DNA from 3 places in the Buttiauxella sp. JUb87 genome. Region 1 is predicted to be linked to each of the others. Evidence: predicted binding sites of a transcription regulator. Region 1 holds the regulator's gene; each other region holds the start of a gene.
What was found. The regulator sigma-54, encoded in region 1, starts transcription at its own class of promoters, with help from an activator protein. The targets are predictions, from matches to a motif close to GTTGGCACANNTTTCGCTNT.

Region 1 (4,669 bases):
ATAGCGCGATAACGGCGTTCAATGCCTGTTCTTCTTCGGGGCCAGTGACTTCAATTTCAATGTGACCCCCTTTAGCAGAATCCAGCATCAGCAATGCAATGACGCTATTGGCTTCAGCTTCCGTGCCAGCCTCGTTGCGCAGCATCACTTCGGCGTCAAAGCTTTGTACCAGTTCGAACAGCTTCATCGCTGGGCGTGCGTGCATGCCCAGTTTGTTGGTTATCTCAACGGTCTGTTTTACGGTCATGTTTTACGTTTTTCCAGCGTGCGGTGACGGGATTGCACGTTCTTGCCGCGTGAACGGAAATAATCTGCCAACTGTTCAGCGATATAAACTGAACGGTGTTTACCGCCGGTACAGCCAATCGCCACAGTTAGATAGCTGCGGTTATTGGTTTCCAGCATAGGTAACCATAGCTCAAGATAGCTACGCGTCTGGTAGATAAAATTGTGGACTTCGGTATGACGGTCGAGGAACGCAGCAACAGGTCTGTCCAGACCGGTCATCGGGCGCAGCTTCGGGTCCCAGTGCGGGTTTGGCAGGAAGCGCACATCGAACACGTAATCCGCATCAATCGGAATACCATGTTTAAAGCCAAAGGACTCGAACACCATTGTCAGCTCACGTTCACGTTTACCAAGCAAACGGGTACGCAGCATTTCCGCGAGCTCATGCACCGACATCTCAGAGGTGTCGATGATCAGATCGGCTCTGGATTTCAATGGCTCCAGCAAGTCACTTTCTTCATCTATCGCACTTTCCAGCGAGAGATTTTTACTGGAAAGCGGGTGCAAGCGGCGCGTGTCACTATAACGACGAATCAGCGTGTTGCGATCGGCATCAAGGAACAACAATTGTGGTGAGAATGAGTCAGGCAGACTGGTCATTGCCTGTTCAAAGATCTCCGGATTTTCCGGCATGTTACGCACGTCGATGCTGACTGCCGCAGAAATTTGGCGTTCTGCGAGGGTTTTAGCAAGATCAGGTAATAGCACCACTGGTAGGTTATCTACACAGTAGAATCCCATATCTTCTAGTGCACGCAAGGCTACAGACTTCCCTGAACCAGAGCGGCCGCTGACAATCATCAGCACCATGTTTTCACTCCCCCAACTTTTCTTGCTGCGGCATACCCGTGACCGCAGCCAGATTATTCACTTTCACTACCTTGTTCTGTTTCGGTAATGATCTGATAAAGCTCTTCATCGCTCTGTGCAGAACGCAGGCGGCGGCAAATCGTTTTGTCAGCCAGACGTTTTGCTACCAGAGACAAAGTATGTAAGTGCGTTTTTGTTTGATCCGCAGGAACAAGCAGCGCAAACATCAGGTCAACCGGTTGGTTATCGATGGCGTCAAAAGCGATAGGGGTTTCCAGTTTAATAAACACCCCAACGGCACGAGTCGTATCTTCTTCCAGTTTCCCATGGGGAATGGCGATGCCATTTCCGATACCGGTACTGCCCATGCGTTCGCGCGTCAATACAGCCTCAAATACCACTTGTGGTGGCAGGCCTAGCTGTTTTGCTGCCAGTTCACTGATGATTTCCAGTGCACGCTTTTTACTCTGGCAATGTACGTTGGTACGGGTACATTCCTTGTTCAGGACTTGACTAAGTTGTAGAGCAGAATCGTTGTTCATCATAAGTTCACCTAAGCACCCTGTTATGCTAACGGCTCGTTACTCCACGCAACGAGCCGTCTTTACCCTTCATACTTCAAGTTGCATATGCGTTGGCTTCCTCGCTCACCCCAGTCACTTACCAGAGTAAGCTCATGGGGATTCACTGTGTAGCCGCCTTTCTGCAACTCGAATTATTTTGGGTAACTGCTTATACAGTTGCCCGGATTATCAGTGTTGTTTTAGTTTATCTTTATGTTTGGTTAACTGGCGAGCCAGTTTATCAATCAGACCGTCAATCGCCGCATACATATCCTGCCCTTCCGCGCTGGCATGAATTTCACCACCATTTACATGAAGCGTTGAATCGGCAATATGCGTGACTTTTTCCACTTTTAACACAATATAGACTTGGTTAATTCTATCGAAGTACTGCTCCAGTTTGGCAAACTTCGTACTCACAAATTCGCGCAGTGCGTCAGTGATTTCGACGTTATGTCCTGTAATGTTGAGCTGCATAGTGTCTTCCTTATCGGTTAAGTCAAACCAACTGTTTACGCTGATTTGACGGTGGTATGGATAAAGACTCTCGGTACTTCGCAACAGTGCGGCGTGCCACCATGATCCCCTGATCCGATAGCATAGTCGTTAACTTGCTATCACTCAGTGGTTTCGCAGGGTTTTCCGCAGCAATTAATTTCTTCACTAATGCACGAATTGCCGTCGAGGAGGCTTCACCTCCACCTTCGGTATTAACGTGGCTTGAGAAGAAATACTTCAATTCAAAAATGCCGCGTGGGCTATGTAAATATTTTTGCGTGGTCACTCGGGAAATGGTCGATTCATGCATTTCTACGACCTGAGCGATATCAGCAAGCACCATCGGTTTCATGTGCTCTTCGCCGTGTTCAAAAAAGCCTTGTTGCTGTTCAACGATACAGCGACTGACGCGCAGCAGCGTGTCGTTCCGGCTTTCCAGGCTCTTAATCAGCCACTTTGCTTCTTGCAGATTACTGCGAATAAATTGCGAGTCGCTGTCATTGCGGGCACTGGTGCCCATTGCAGCATACTGCTGGTTTATTTTCAGACGAGGGAGGCTGTCGGCATTGAGTTCTACAGTCCAGTGACCTTGCGTTTTTTTCACCAGAACATCCGGTATGACATATTCCGGTTCACCGGTCTGAATGGATTGCCCTGGGCGTGGGTCAAGAGACTGAATCAGGCACATTGCCTCTTTCAGCACCTCTTCTTTCAGACGGGTGACGCGCATCAGGCTGCGGAAGTCATGGTTAGCGAGCAGATCCAGGTGATCGCTGACAATCAAGCTGGCTTCGGTTAACCATGGCGTTTCGCGAGCGAACTGTGAAAGCTGTATGAGCAGGCAATCGCGTAGATCACGTGCGGCAACACCCACAGGATCGAAGCGTTGAACGCGTTTGAGTACGGCTTCCACTTCGTCGAGGGTGATTTCGTCATCACCCATGCTTTCCAGAATTTCTTCCAGAGAAACTGTGAGATAACCCATTTCGTCAACGGCATCGACAATAGAGGTCGCAATTGCTGTGTCAGTATCTGAAAACGGGGTGAGATCAACCTGCCACATCAGATAATCCTGAAGAGACTGGGTCGTTTCCCCCTGATAAACCGGCAATTCGTCGTCGATATAATCGCTTCCGGTTCCTGATGGAGTGCCTGCGGTGTAGATTTCGTCCCAACTGGTATCCAGCGGTAACTCGTCAGGCATTTCTTTTTGCTCAAGCGCCTCACGGGTATCTAACGCTTCGTTTTCACGTACTTCCTGAGTTTCAACTTCTTCATGCAGATCGGTTTGCTCAAGCAGTGGGTTACTTTCCAGTGCTTGCTGAAGTTCTTGCTGTAGCTCTAACGTCGAAAGTTGCAACAGACGAATTGCCTGCTGTAACTGGGGAGTCATAGCAAGTTGTTGGCTAAGCCGTAATTGCAAACCTTGCTTCATATTCAGAGCGAGCTTCCTCAGGTTATACTCGTCATACTTCGAGCTGCAGGGGTGTTGACTGCACTTCTTCACCCCAGTCACTTACTCAAGTAAGCTCCTGGGGATGAACTCCCTTGTCGCCTACCTGCAACTCGAATTATTTTGAGTATAAATATTATAATTTTTACTACCCTATCAGAGTCTGAACTCTTCGCCCAGATACACGCGCTTAACATGCTCGTCTTCCAGGATTTCGGCTGGAGTGCCATGGGCGATTAAATGGCCCTGGCTTACGATGTAGGCACGTTCACAAACAGCCAGCGTTTCGCGTACGTTATGGTCAGTAATCAACACCCCGAGCCCACTGTCGCGCAGATGCTCAATGATTCGCTTGATGTCGATGACGGATATTGGGTCAACACCAGCAAAAGGTTCATCCAGAAGAATAAATTTTGGATTTGCGGCTAATGCTCGGGCAATTTCGACACGACGACGCTCGCCACCAGACAATGACTGCCCGAGGTTATTACGCAAATGTTCGATGTGGAATTCTTCCATCAGCTCATTAGCGCGGTCATCACGCTGCTCAACAGAAAGATCGTCACGGATTTGCAGCACAGCCATTAAGTTATCGAACACACTTAAACGGCGGAAAATAGACGCTTCTTGCGGTAAGTAGCCGATACCTCGACGAGCACGAGCATGAAGTGGCAGAAGGCTGATGTCTTCATCATCAATAATAATGTTGCCGGCGTCACGCGGCACAATGCCAACCACCATGTAAAAGGTGGTGGTTTTCCCGGCACCGTTTGGGCCAAGTAACCCGACAATTTCACCCGACTTAACAGCCAGGCTGACATCTTCAACGACGCGGCGGCCTTTGTAGGCTTTGGCGAGATTTTTTGCAATTAAAGTAGCCATAACGAATTAGTTACTCTTTTTCTGCGCAGGGGCTGGTGCCGGAGCCTGGCCGTCTTTTTTCTGCAGTTGAGAAGGGACCAGAACGGTGGTGACACGTTTACCTTTTTCGCTAAAGGCCTGCATCTTCTGTTCTTTCACCAGATAAGTAATTTTGTCGCCTTTGATATTGCTGTCG
Region 2 (4,669 bases), 540 kb from region 1:
TCGCCACCCTTTCACCACTTTTCGATGCAGAACGCTTCGGAATTAAAGTTGTTCCGTCACCACGTCATGCGGATATTTTACTGTTTACCGGCGCTGTGACTCGCGCCATGCGTTCCCCCGCGCTGCGTGCCTGGGAATCAGCGCCGGACCCAAAAATCTGTATTTCTTACGGCGCGTGCGGTAACAGCGGCGGTATCTTCCACGACCTGTATTGCGTCTGGGGCGGCACCGACAAAATCGTCCCGGTCGATGTCTACATTCCTGGTTGCCCGCCAACACCTGCGGCAACGCTGTATGGTTTTGCTATGGCGCTAGGCTTGCTGGAGCAAAAAATCCACGCGCGCGAAGCCAGTGAAATGGATGCACAACCGGCGCAAATCCTGCATCCGGATATGGTTCAGCCACTGCGTGTTCGTATCGACCGCGCAGCTCGCAGCCTTGCGGGTTATCGCTATGGCCGCCAGATTGCTGACAGCTATATGGAAAATCTCACCGCCGGTGGCGGCAGTGTTCAGCAGTGGCTGGCACATGAGAACGATCCGCGTCTGACTGAGATCGTCACGCATCTGGAAGAACTGGTTAAGCAGGAGCGCGTGTAATGAGCGAGTCGGTGGTGTTTTGCCAGCTTAGCCGTAAGTTTGTCGATGAAAACGACAACACCCCGAGTGATGCGCAACAGGTGGTTTATTACAGCCTGGCAATCGGCCACCATCTCGGCGTTATCGACTGCCTGAAAGAAAATTTAGTGTGTTCGTTTGAGCCTTACAAAGCGTGGATTGCCACGCTTGAAGAGGGCAGCGAAGCGCGGCGCAAAATGGAAGGTGTGCCGCGTTACGGTGAAATCGTTATCGATCAGAGCCATGTGGTTTTGTTGGCAAAAGCATTTGATGCCGCAAAACCGAATCAAACTGAACAGCAGCAAGAATGGAGCCAGGCGTTGCTCGATATGCTGCAAGCCATTCAACAAGAACCCGCCATTTATTTGATGGTACGGAGACGCTATGACTAACGTTTTACTTTGTGTCGGCAACAGCATGATGGGTGACGACGGTGCTGGCCCGTTGCTGGCAGAAAAGTGCCAGGCCGCCCCACAAGGCGACTGGATTGTTATCGACGGCGGCACCGCACCGGAAAACGATGTGGTGGCGATTCGTGAATTACGCCCGCAAAGATTGCTGCTGGTTGATGCCACGGATATGGGCCTGAACCCAGGTGAAATCCGTATCATCGACCCGGATGACATCGCCGAAATGTTTATGATGACCACCCACAACATGCCACTTAATTATTTGATCGATCAGATTAAAGAAGATGTTGGCGAGGTGATTTTCCTTGGCATTCAGCCTGATATTGTTGGTTTTTACTACCCAATGACCGACGCGATAAAAGCGGCGGTGGAAACGGTGTATCAGAGCCTGGCAGGCTGGGAAGGTAAAGGCGGCTTCACGGATTTAGAAACACCTGATTTTGAGATGTAATGACGGCTGGGCATGGATGCCCATTCACATCCTGTTTTTATCTCTTTACCAGGGAAGGATGTGAGCTAAAGAATAGACGTTACATCGACGAATAGTCCCCCAACCAATAGAAATGCAACGTCAAATATCATTGATCAAATTAATTTATATAAAATTACTGACTGACATGGTTGTGTATGTTCTATATTGAGAATGGAACACCATATGTAGCGCACCTTCCATTTTTTTACGACCGACAAAATCATTTGGATAAATAATTTCACCCAAATTAGAATCAAAGAAACAAATATCGCGAGCGGCTATCTTCAGAGCAACGGAATGCCCAACGCTTGCGTTAACCATATTTATTTCATGCTTACCATTCATTACCAATTCATTCATCAAAGCTGATGCCGATACTCTACTTAGTCTGACCATACCTCTATAACGAATATGACCTTCTATTCTTACAATCTCATTAAATATTTCTTCTCTGGGAAGTGAGGTATACGCCAAAGCAACATGATAATGTTGATATTGGAGATTCATAACCCCACGAATAATGCTCTGAGTTTTTGGCAAATGAAAATAATTCTCAACATTGCACGAATGCGGAGGTGAAATAAGGTAAGCTGCGCTAAATCCATAACAAGCCCCCCCCAATCCATATATTTCCTTGCCCTGAATATCCTTTTTCCCTGTTGCTCCAGTCCACACACCACCCAACTTTGTTCGATCGGTACCTGACCAACCGTACTTCCTCATGTAAGCACTCTGGCTAAAATAATTGTATTTACCCTTAGTATTTCTGACATAAGTCATTAATGCATTTACTATGTTTGGCATCCAATCCCTTATATAGACTCATACGCATAAATTAAACAATACATAACAGATCACAGCGTTATCTCAATGGCTGAGATTTATGTGATAATTTGGGGTGGCACGCTATCACAAATATTATTACCTTTATACTTAAATAGTTATTAAGTATTATATAGTCATTATTAAAACCAATGATAAACCTCACAAATAAAACTATTTAATTAAAAAAGAAAATATATTATTAATATATTTGATATTGACACTACTTCATTGTTATCGATTACCTGAGTTTGAACGGCCAGGAAAAGCCGTTTATCTCCTGGTGAGGGCAACTCAATCCACTCTCTGTCATCTGCCCAAATGACATCGTCAAATGTGTCGATGTCACTGTCATCCCACCCCGGATCAATGCGCAAAGCCTTGAATCACGCTAGTTTCAAAGTTGGCACACTTTATGTATGCCTAAAGCAGTCTTATAAAAAACACTCTATCCAGGAGTCTCTGATGAACCGCTTCATCATTGCTGATTCGAGCAAATGTATTGGCTGTCGCACTTGCGAAGTGGCCTGTGTCGTGTCCCACCAGGAAGCACAGGATTGCGCGGCATTAACACCGCAAACTTTCCTGCCTCGTATTCACGTGGTTAAAGGCGTGAATGTTTCTACCGCAACGATGTGCCGCCAGTGCGAAGACGCACCTTGCGCCAACGTCTGCCCTAACGGGGCTATCAGCCGCGAACATGGTTTTGTGAATGTGATGCAGGAACGCTGCATCGGCTGCAAAACCTGTGTGGTTGCCTGCCCATATGGCGCGATGGAAGTGGTTGTTCGCCCGGTTGTGCGTAACAGCGGCGCGGGTCTTAACGTGATGGCTGAAAAAGCCGAAGCGAATAAGTGCGACCTTTGCCACACCCGTGCAGAAGGCCCGGCCTGTATGGAAGCCTGCCCAACCAACGCCATTATCTGCGTTGATCGCAACAAACTTGAACAAATGAATATCGAAAAACGCCGCCGTGCTGCGTTTGATGCGACTTCATCTATTTATTTCTAAACCCCTTTAACTTCACTTTTAACAGGTCTGTTACTGATGAAAAAAATTACCAGCGTCTGCCCTTACTGTGGCGCAGGCTGCAAACTCAAACTGGTTGTTGAGAAGAATAAAATTATCCGTGCCGAAGCGGCTGATGGCGTGACGAACCAAAATGAACTCTGCCTGAAAGGCTATTACGGCTGGGATTTTCTCAACGACACAAAACTGCTCACACCGCGTCTGACGCAGCCGATGATTCGTTATGAAAAAGGCGGCAAGCTCCAGCCTGTTAGCTGGGATGAAGCCATTAGCTATACCGCGAAACGCCTGAAAGCGATTAAAGATCAATATGGCCCGCGTTCCATTATGACGACCGGTTCGTCACGCGGAACGGGTAACGAAACTAACTATGTGATGCAGAAGTTTGCCCGCGGTGTGCTGCATACCAACAACGTCGATTGCTGTGCGCGTGTTTGCCACGGGCCGTCGGTGGCGGGTTTGCAGGTGACGCTGGGAAATGGCGCGATGAGTAACTCCATCGGCGACATCGAACATTCAAAATGCCTGTTGGTATTTGGTTATAACTGCGCCGATTCGCACCCGATCGTGGCGCGTCGGGTGATTAAAGCGAAAGAAAATGGCGCGAAAATTATTGTTTGTGACCCGCGCCGCATCGAAACCGCGCGTATTGCAGACCAACATTTGCAGCTGAAAAACGGCTGTAATATGGCGCTGGTGAATGCCTTTGGCTACGTGCTGCTCGAAGAGAACCTCTACGATAAAGAGTACGTGGCGAAATTTACTGACGGTCTGGATGCTTACCGTGAAGTGGTAAAAGGCTACGCGCCAGAAGACGTTGAGCATTTGACTGGCGTACCGGCGCATCAGGTTCGTCAGGCGATGCGGACGTTCGCCGCAGCTCCTTCAGCCACCATCATGTGGGGCATGGGCGTGACGCAGTTTGGTCAGGCAGTCGACGTGGTAAAAGGCTTATCAAGCCTGGCACTGCTGACCGGTAACCTGGGGCGTGAAAACGTTGGCGTTGGCCCGGTACGTGGGCAAAACAACGTGCAGGGTGCGTGTGATATGGGCGTGCTGCCGAACCAGTTCCCTGGCTATCAGGATGTGGTTGACCCGGACGTTCGTGCCAAATTTGCCAAAGCATGGGGCATCAACGTTGATGATATGGACGACAAAGTCGGCGTGCGTATCACCGAAGTGCCGCATATGGCCATCGAAGGTGAAATGAAAGCCTATTACATCATGGGCGAAGACCCGTTGCAGACCGAAGCCGATCTTGGCCTGGTGCGCAAAGGGTTTGAAGCGCTCGATTTTGTGGTAGTGCAGGACATCTTTAT
Region 3 (4,669 bases), on a different contig from region 1:
GTCGGGCCACTGAGTGGCGATTACAGGAAACCTGTTATAATCAGGCCAATTGCGCGATTTTTGTTAATTCCATTGAGGACCTTTTATGAGTCAGGCGCTCAGCAATTTGTTGGCATTACTCAATCTGGAAAAGATTGAAGAAGGTATTTTTCGTGGCCAGAGCGAGGACTTAGGTTTACGTCAGGTATTCGGTGGGCAAGTTGTTGGCCAGGCGTTGTATGCCGCCAAAGAAACCGTGCCAGCTGAACGTCTGGTGCATTCATTCCACAGTTATTTTCTGCGTCCCGGCGATAGCCAAAAGCCGATTGTTTATGACGTCGAAACCCTGCGTGATGGCAATAGTTTCAGCGCTCGTCGCGTGGCGGCGATTCAAAATGGCAAACCCATTTTCTATATGACCGCCTCTTTCCAGGCGCCAGAACCCGGTTTTGAACATCAAAAAGCTATGCCTGGAGCCCCTGCGCCGGAAAACCTGAAGTCAGAAACAGAAATCGCCATGGCGTTTGAAAAGCTGCTGCCTCAGAGCCTGAAAGAGAAGTTTCTCTGTGAAAAACCGCTGGAGATCCGCCCGGTGGTGTTCCACAACCCGATGCAAGGGCATGTCGATGAGCCGGTACGCCAGGTGTGGATGCGTGCCAACGGGAAAATGCCAACCGAGTTACACGTCCATCAGTACTTGCTGGGTTACGCCTCTGATTTTAACTTCCTGCCCGTCGCCCTTCAGCCTCACGGCGTCGGTTTCCTGGAGCCGGGCATGCAGGTGGCGACAATCGATCATTCGATGTGGTTCCACCGCCCGTTCGATATGAATGACTGGCTGCTTTACAGCGTGGAGAGTACTTCGGCTTCTAGTGCGCGCGGTTTTGTTAGAGGTGAATTCTATTCACGCGATGGCGTGCTGGTGGCGTCTACGGTGCAAGAGGGGGTTATGCGTAAGCGAGGTTAAGATTGGCTCGCCCTCACCCCGCCCCTCTCCCCCAGGAGAGGGAGAAGGTCAGAGTAAACACCGGTTATCCCCTCTCTCTGAGGAGAGGGAGAAAGTCAGAGAAAACACCGGTTATCCCCTCTCCCTGGGGAGAGGGCCAGGGTGAGGGGGAAATCATTTATGCGTTGTAAGCATTCTCGCCGTGGCTGTTCACATCCAGGCCTTCACGCTCATGTTCTTCTGGTACACGCAGACCAACTGTCAGGTCAGCCACTTTGAAGCCAATGAACGCGGCTACCGCAGACCAGACAATCGTCACCCCGATACTTTCCAGTTGCACCAGGATTTGATGGCCCATGGTCACGCCTTGTGCATAGCCCACACCACCCAGTGAAGTTGCGGCAAAGATACCGGTCATGATGCAACCTACGATACCGCACACGCCGTGGACACCGAACACATCACAAGGGTCATCGACACGCAGCCATTTTTTCAGCAGCGTCACACCCCACAAACCGGCCAGACCCGCTACGATACCGATAATCAGTGCACCGCCGACGCCAACATAACCACACGCTGGAGTGATACCGACCAGACCTGCAATGGCACCGGAACACGCGCCCAGCAGAGAAGGTTTGCCACGCAATGCCCACTCACCAAATACCCAGCCGAGGACGGCAGCGGCAGTTGCAACAACCGTGTTCACAAAGGCCAGAGCGGCGATTTCGTTTGCAGCACTTGCCGAACCGGCGTTGAAGCCAAACCAGCCGAAGTAGAGGATCGCAGTACCGGTAAACACCATCGGTAAGTTGTGCGGTTTGAACGCTTCTTTACCGTAGCCAACACGTTTGCCAATCAGGTAAGCACCTACCAGGCCCGCAACCGCGGCATTGATATGGACGACAGTACCACCCGCGAAGTCCATTGCACCGTGTGTTGCCAGTAAGCCACCACCCCACACCATATGGGCAATCGGCACATAAGAGAGCGTCAGCCAAATCACGACGAAAATCAGCACCGCTGAGAAGCGAATACGTTCAGCCAGCGCTCCAACAATTAGGCCCACGGTGATACAGGCGAAGGAACCCTGGAACGCCACATGAATATATTGGTAGAAAGAGCCCATCAACGCGGTGAGCTGAATATTCTTCAGCAATACCCAGTCGAAGTTACCAAAGAAGCTGCCACCGGAGCCAAAGGCCAGGGTATAGCCATAAACCACCCACAGCACACAAACCAGCGCAAACGTGACCGTTATCTGAGTCAGCATCGACAGCACGTTTTTGGAGCGAATCAGGCCACCGTAAAACAGCGCCAGCCCAGGTATTGTCATAAACAGCACCAATGCGGTGCTAATCATCATAAAGGCGTTGTCTGCTTTATCGGCCACAGCGGGTGCCGCAAGCGCGATTGATGGCGCAAGTGCCAGGGCTACAACGCCTAAGATAGAGGCTAATTTCTTCATTTTTTCCATCCCTTTCACGAGTGGCAAGACGATTACAGTGCAGCTTCGTCGGCTTCGCCGGTACGAATGCGGATGACGCGTTGCAGTTCAGCAACAAAAATTTTGCCATCGCCAATCTTGCCGGTGTAGGCAGCTTTGCTAATGACATCAATCACTTCATCAAGTTGATCATCGGCAATTGCCACATCAATTTTCACTTTAGGCAGGAAATTGACGCTGTACTCAGCACCGCGGTACAACTCTGCGTGACCTTTCTGGCGGCCAAAGCCTTTAACCTCGGTAACAGTCAGCCCTTGAATACCGATTGAAGACAGCGCTTCGCGTACATCTTCGAGTTTGAACGGTTTGATCACCACGGTAACCAGCTTCATAGATCCCCTCCAGTCAGAATTGGGTAATTGCCCTTGCAACACTGATTACATAAAGCAAAGGCCATGCCAAAAATGAAAAACAGGTTTTTTCAACGCGTTAAGCCGCGCCGAATAAGGGTTGATGGGGAAGGAATAACGATGACTGGGATTAAGAAAGTTCTTAGGTAATAAAAACGCACCATTTCAGTGCATGGTGCGTTTCGCTTCTGCACCAATGGAGATACCCATTGGATTTATGCGTGCTTTTGGTGCATCAAGCGGTGGCAGGCTCTTCGCGAGTTGCCGCGGCTAATTCTTCACCTGCCAGTTGCAGCTGGTACATCTGCCAGTAACGGCCCTGTGCTGCCAGCAATTCACTGTGCGTACCACGTTCAACAGCCTGCCCACGGTGCAACACCAGAATGGTATCGGCATCGGTAATAGTCGATAAACGGTGAGCAATCACCACCAGCGTGGTGTGCTCACGCACCGCGGCCAGCGCATGTTGAATGGCCTGCTCGGTGCCGGAGTCGATATTTGCTGTTGCTTCATCGAGGATCAAAATCTGCGGTGCATCCACCAGCACGCGTGCCAGAGCCAGTAATTGCTTCTGACCAACAGACAAGTTATTGCCCTGCTCGCCCAACCGCGTGTAGATGCCATCACTCATGGTGCGAGCCAGTTCTGCCAGTTGCACCGTTTCCAGCGCTTGCCAGACCGCCGCTTCGCTGATGTCGCGCCCTAGCGTGACGTTAGCAAAGAAAGAGTCCGCCAGTACCACCGGATCTTGTTGCACCATCGCTACACCCTGGCGCAACACACTATGGCTCAGCGTATCCAGAGGGCGGCCATCAAGACGAATTTCACCGTTGGTCAGCGGGTAATAGCCCATCAACAAGTTTGCGAGGGTACTTTTCCCACTTCCGGTATGTCCCACCAGCGCCACAAAACTACGCGCCGGGACATCAAGGTGAATATCCTGCAATACCAGACGGTCACCGCGATAGGCGAAAGAGACGTTATCCACCTCGATATGGCCGCTTTCCAGCGGACGAGTATCGTTGCCGTAATCCTGGCGCTTACCGTCCATTAATTCGAACACGCGTTCACCTGCCACCACTGCCTGTTGCAGCATCGATTGTTGCGTGGTGAGTTCAATCAGCGGCTCGTTAAGACGCCCCAAATAGTTAATAAACGCGTATAACACGCCAACTTCAATGGTGCCAACTGAGGTGAAACCGAACAGCATCAGCAAGCCGCACAGCACCATTGCGGAAAACAGACTCAACAACGGTCGTAATAAAAAACCATCGAGGCGCAAGGTTTGCATCCGCGCTAAATAGTGCGAACGGCTCGCCGCCCCCATCCGCTCGCCAAATCTTGCCTGTTGGCGGAACTGCTGGATGACGCTCATCCCGTTAATCACTTCGTTAAAGCCATCGTTGATATCCGCCAGATAGCTACGCACCCGGCGCACAATCGGTGTGCTGTAACGCTGGTAGATAAACATCACGATGATCACCGCCGGGAAGATGCAGACCGCCACCGACGCCATGCGCCAGTCGAGGCTGAACATCGCCACCAGCATCGCGCCAATCAGTGCGGCACTGCGCAATACTGTCGCAACGACCGTCACGTAGAGATCGCGAATGACTTCGGTGTCGTTGGTAACACGGGAAATTAATTGCCCAACCGGCTGGGTATCAAAGGTACTCAGTGGCTGGCGCAATGCGGCATCCATCACGTCAGTACGCAGCTTTTGTACTACGCCAACAGCGGCCTGGTTAAATAATAAAGCCTGCCAGTAATGCAGCGTCGCCGCCGAAATTGACAGCAACAGGTAGGCTGTTCCTAGCCCCGCTGCCGCCGCAATCGGCATGCGATGCTCAGACACCATGTTATCAATAAAATAACTCACTAAAATCGGGC

Region 2: a site for sigma-54 is predicted at 2,724-2,743, ahead of hydN (electron transport protein HydN). Genes of this name have one in related genera too.
Region 3: a site for sigma-54 is predicted at 2,813-2,832, ahead of glnK (P-II family nitrogen regulator). Genes of this name have one in related genera too.

The regions. Positions count from the first base shown of each region.
Region 1 is NZ_SNVY01000002.1:770,908-775,576, reverse strand. It holds gene npr (PTS phosphocarrier protein NPr) at 1-247, opposite strand, end outside; gene rapZ (RNase adapter RapZ) at 244-1,098, opposite strand; gene ptsN (PTS IIA-like nitrogen regulatory protein PtsN) at 1,152-1,643, opposite strand; gene hpf (ribosome hibernation promoting factor) at 1,851-2,138, opposite strand; gene rpoN (RNA polymerase factor sigma-54) at 2,161-3,594, opposite strand; gene lptB (LPS export ABC transporter ATP-binding protein) at 3,769-4,494, opposite strand; gene lptA (lipopolysaccharide ABC transporter substrate-binding protein LptA) at 4,501-4,669, opposite strand, start outside.
Region 2 is NZ_SNVY01000002.1:231,078-235,746, forward strand. It holds gene EC843_RS09435 (NADH-quinone oxidoreductase subunit B family protein) at 1-599, shown strand, start outside; gene EC843_RS09440 (formate hydrogenlyase maturation HycH family protein) at 599-1,009, shown strand; gene hycI (hydrogenase maturation peptidase HycI) at 1,002-1,478, shown strand; gene EC843_RS09450 (hypothetical protein) at 1,623-2,303, opposite strand; gene hydN (electron transport protein HydN) at 2,787-3,332, shown strand; gene fdhF (formate dehydrogenase subunit alpha) at 3,369-4,669, shown strand, end outside.
Region 3 is NZ_SNVY01000003.1:137,596-142,264, reverse strand. It holds gene tesB (acyl-CoA thioesterase II) at 86-946, shown strand; gene amtB (ammonium transporter AmtB) at 1,104-2,390, opposite strand; gene glnK (P-II family nitrogen regulator) at 2,423-2,761, opposite strand; gene EC843_RS12750 (SmdB family multidrug efflux ABC transporter permease/ATP-binding protein) at 3,015-4,669, opposite strand, start outside.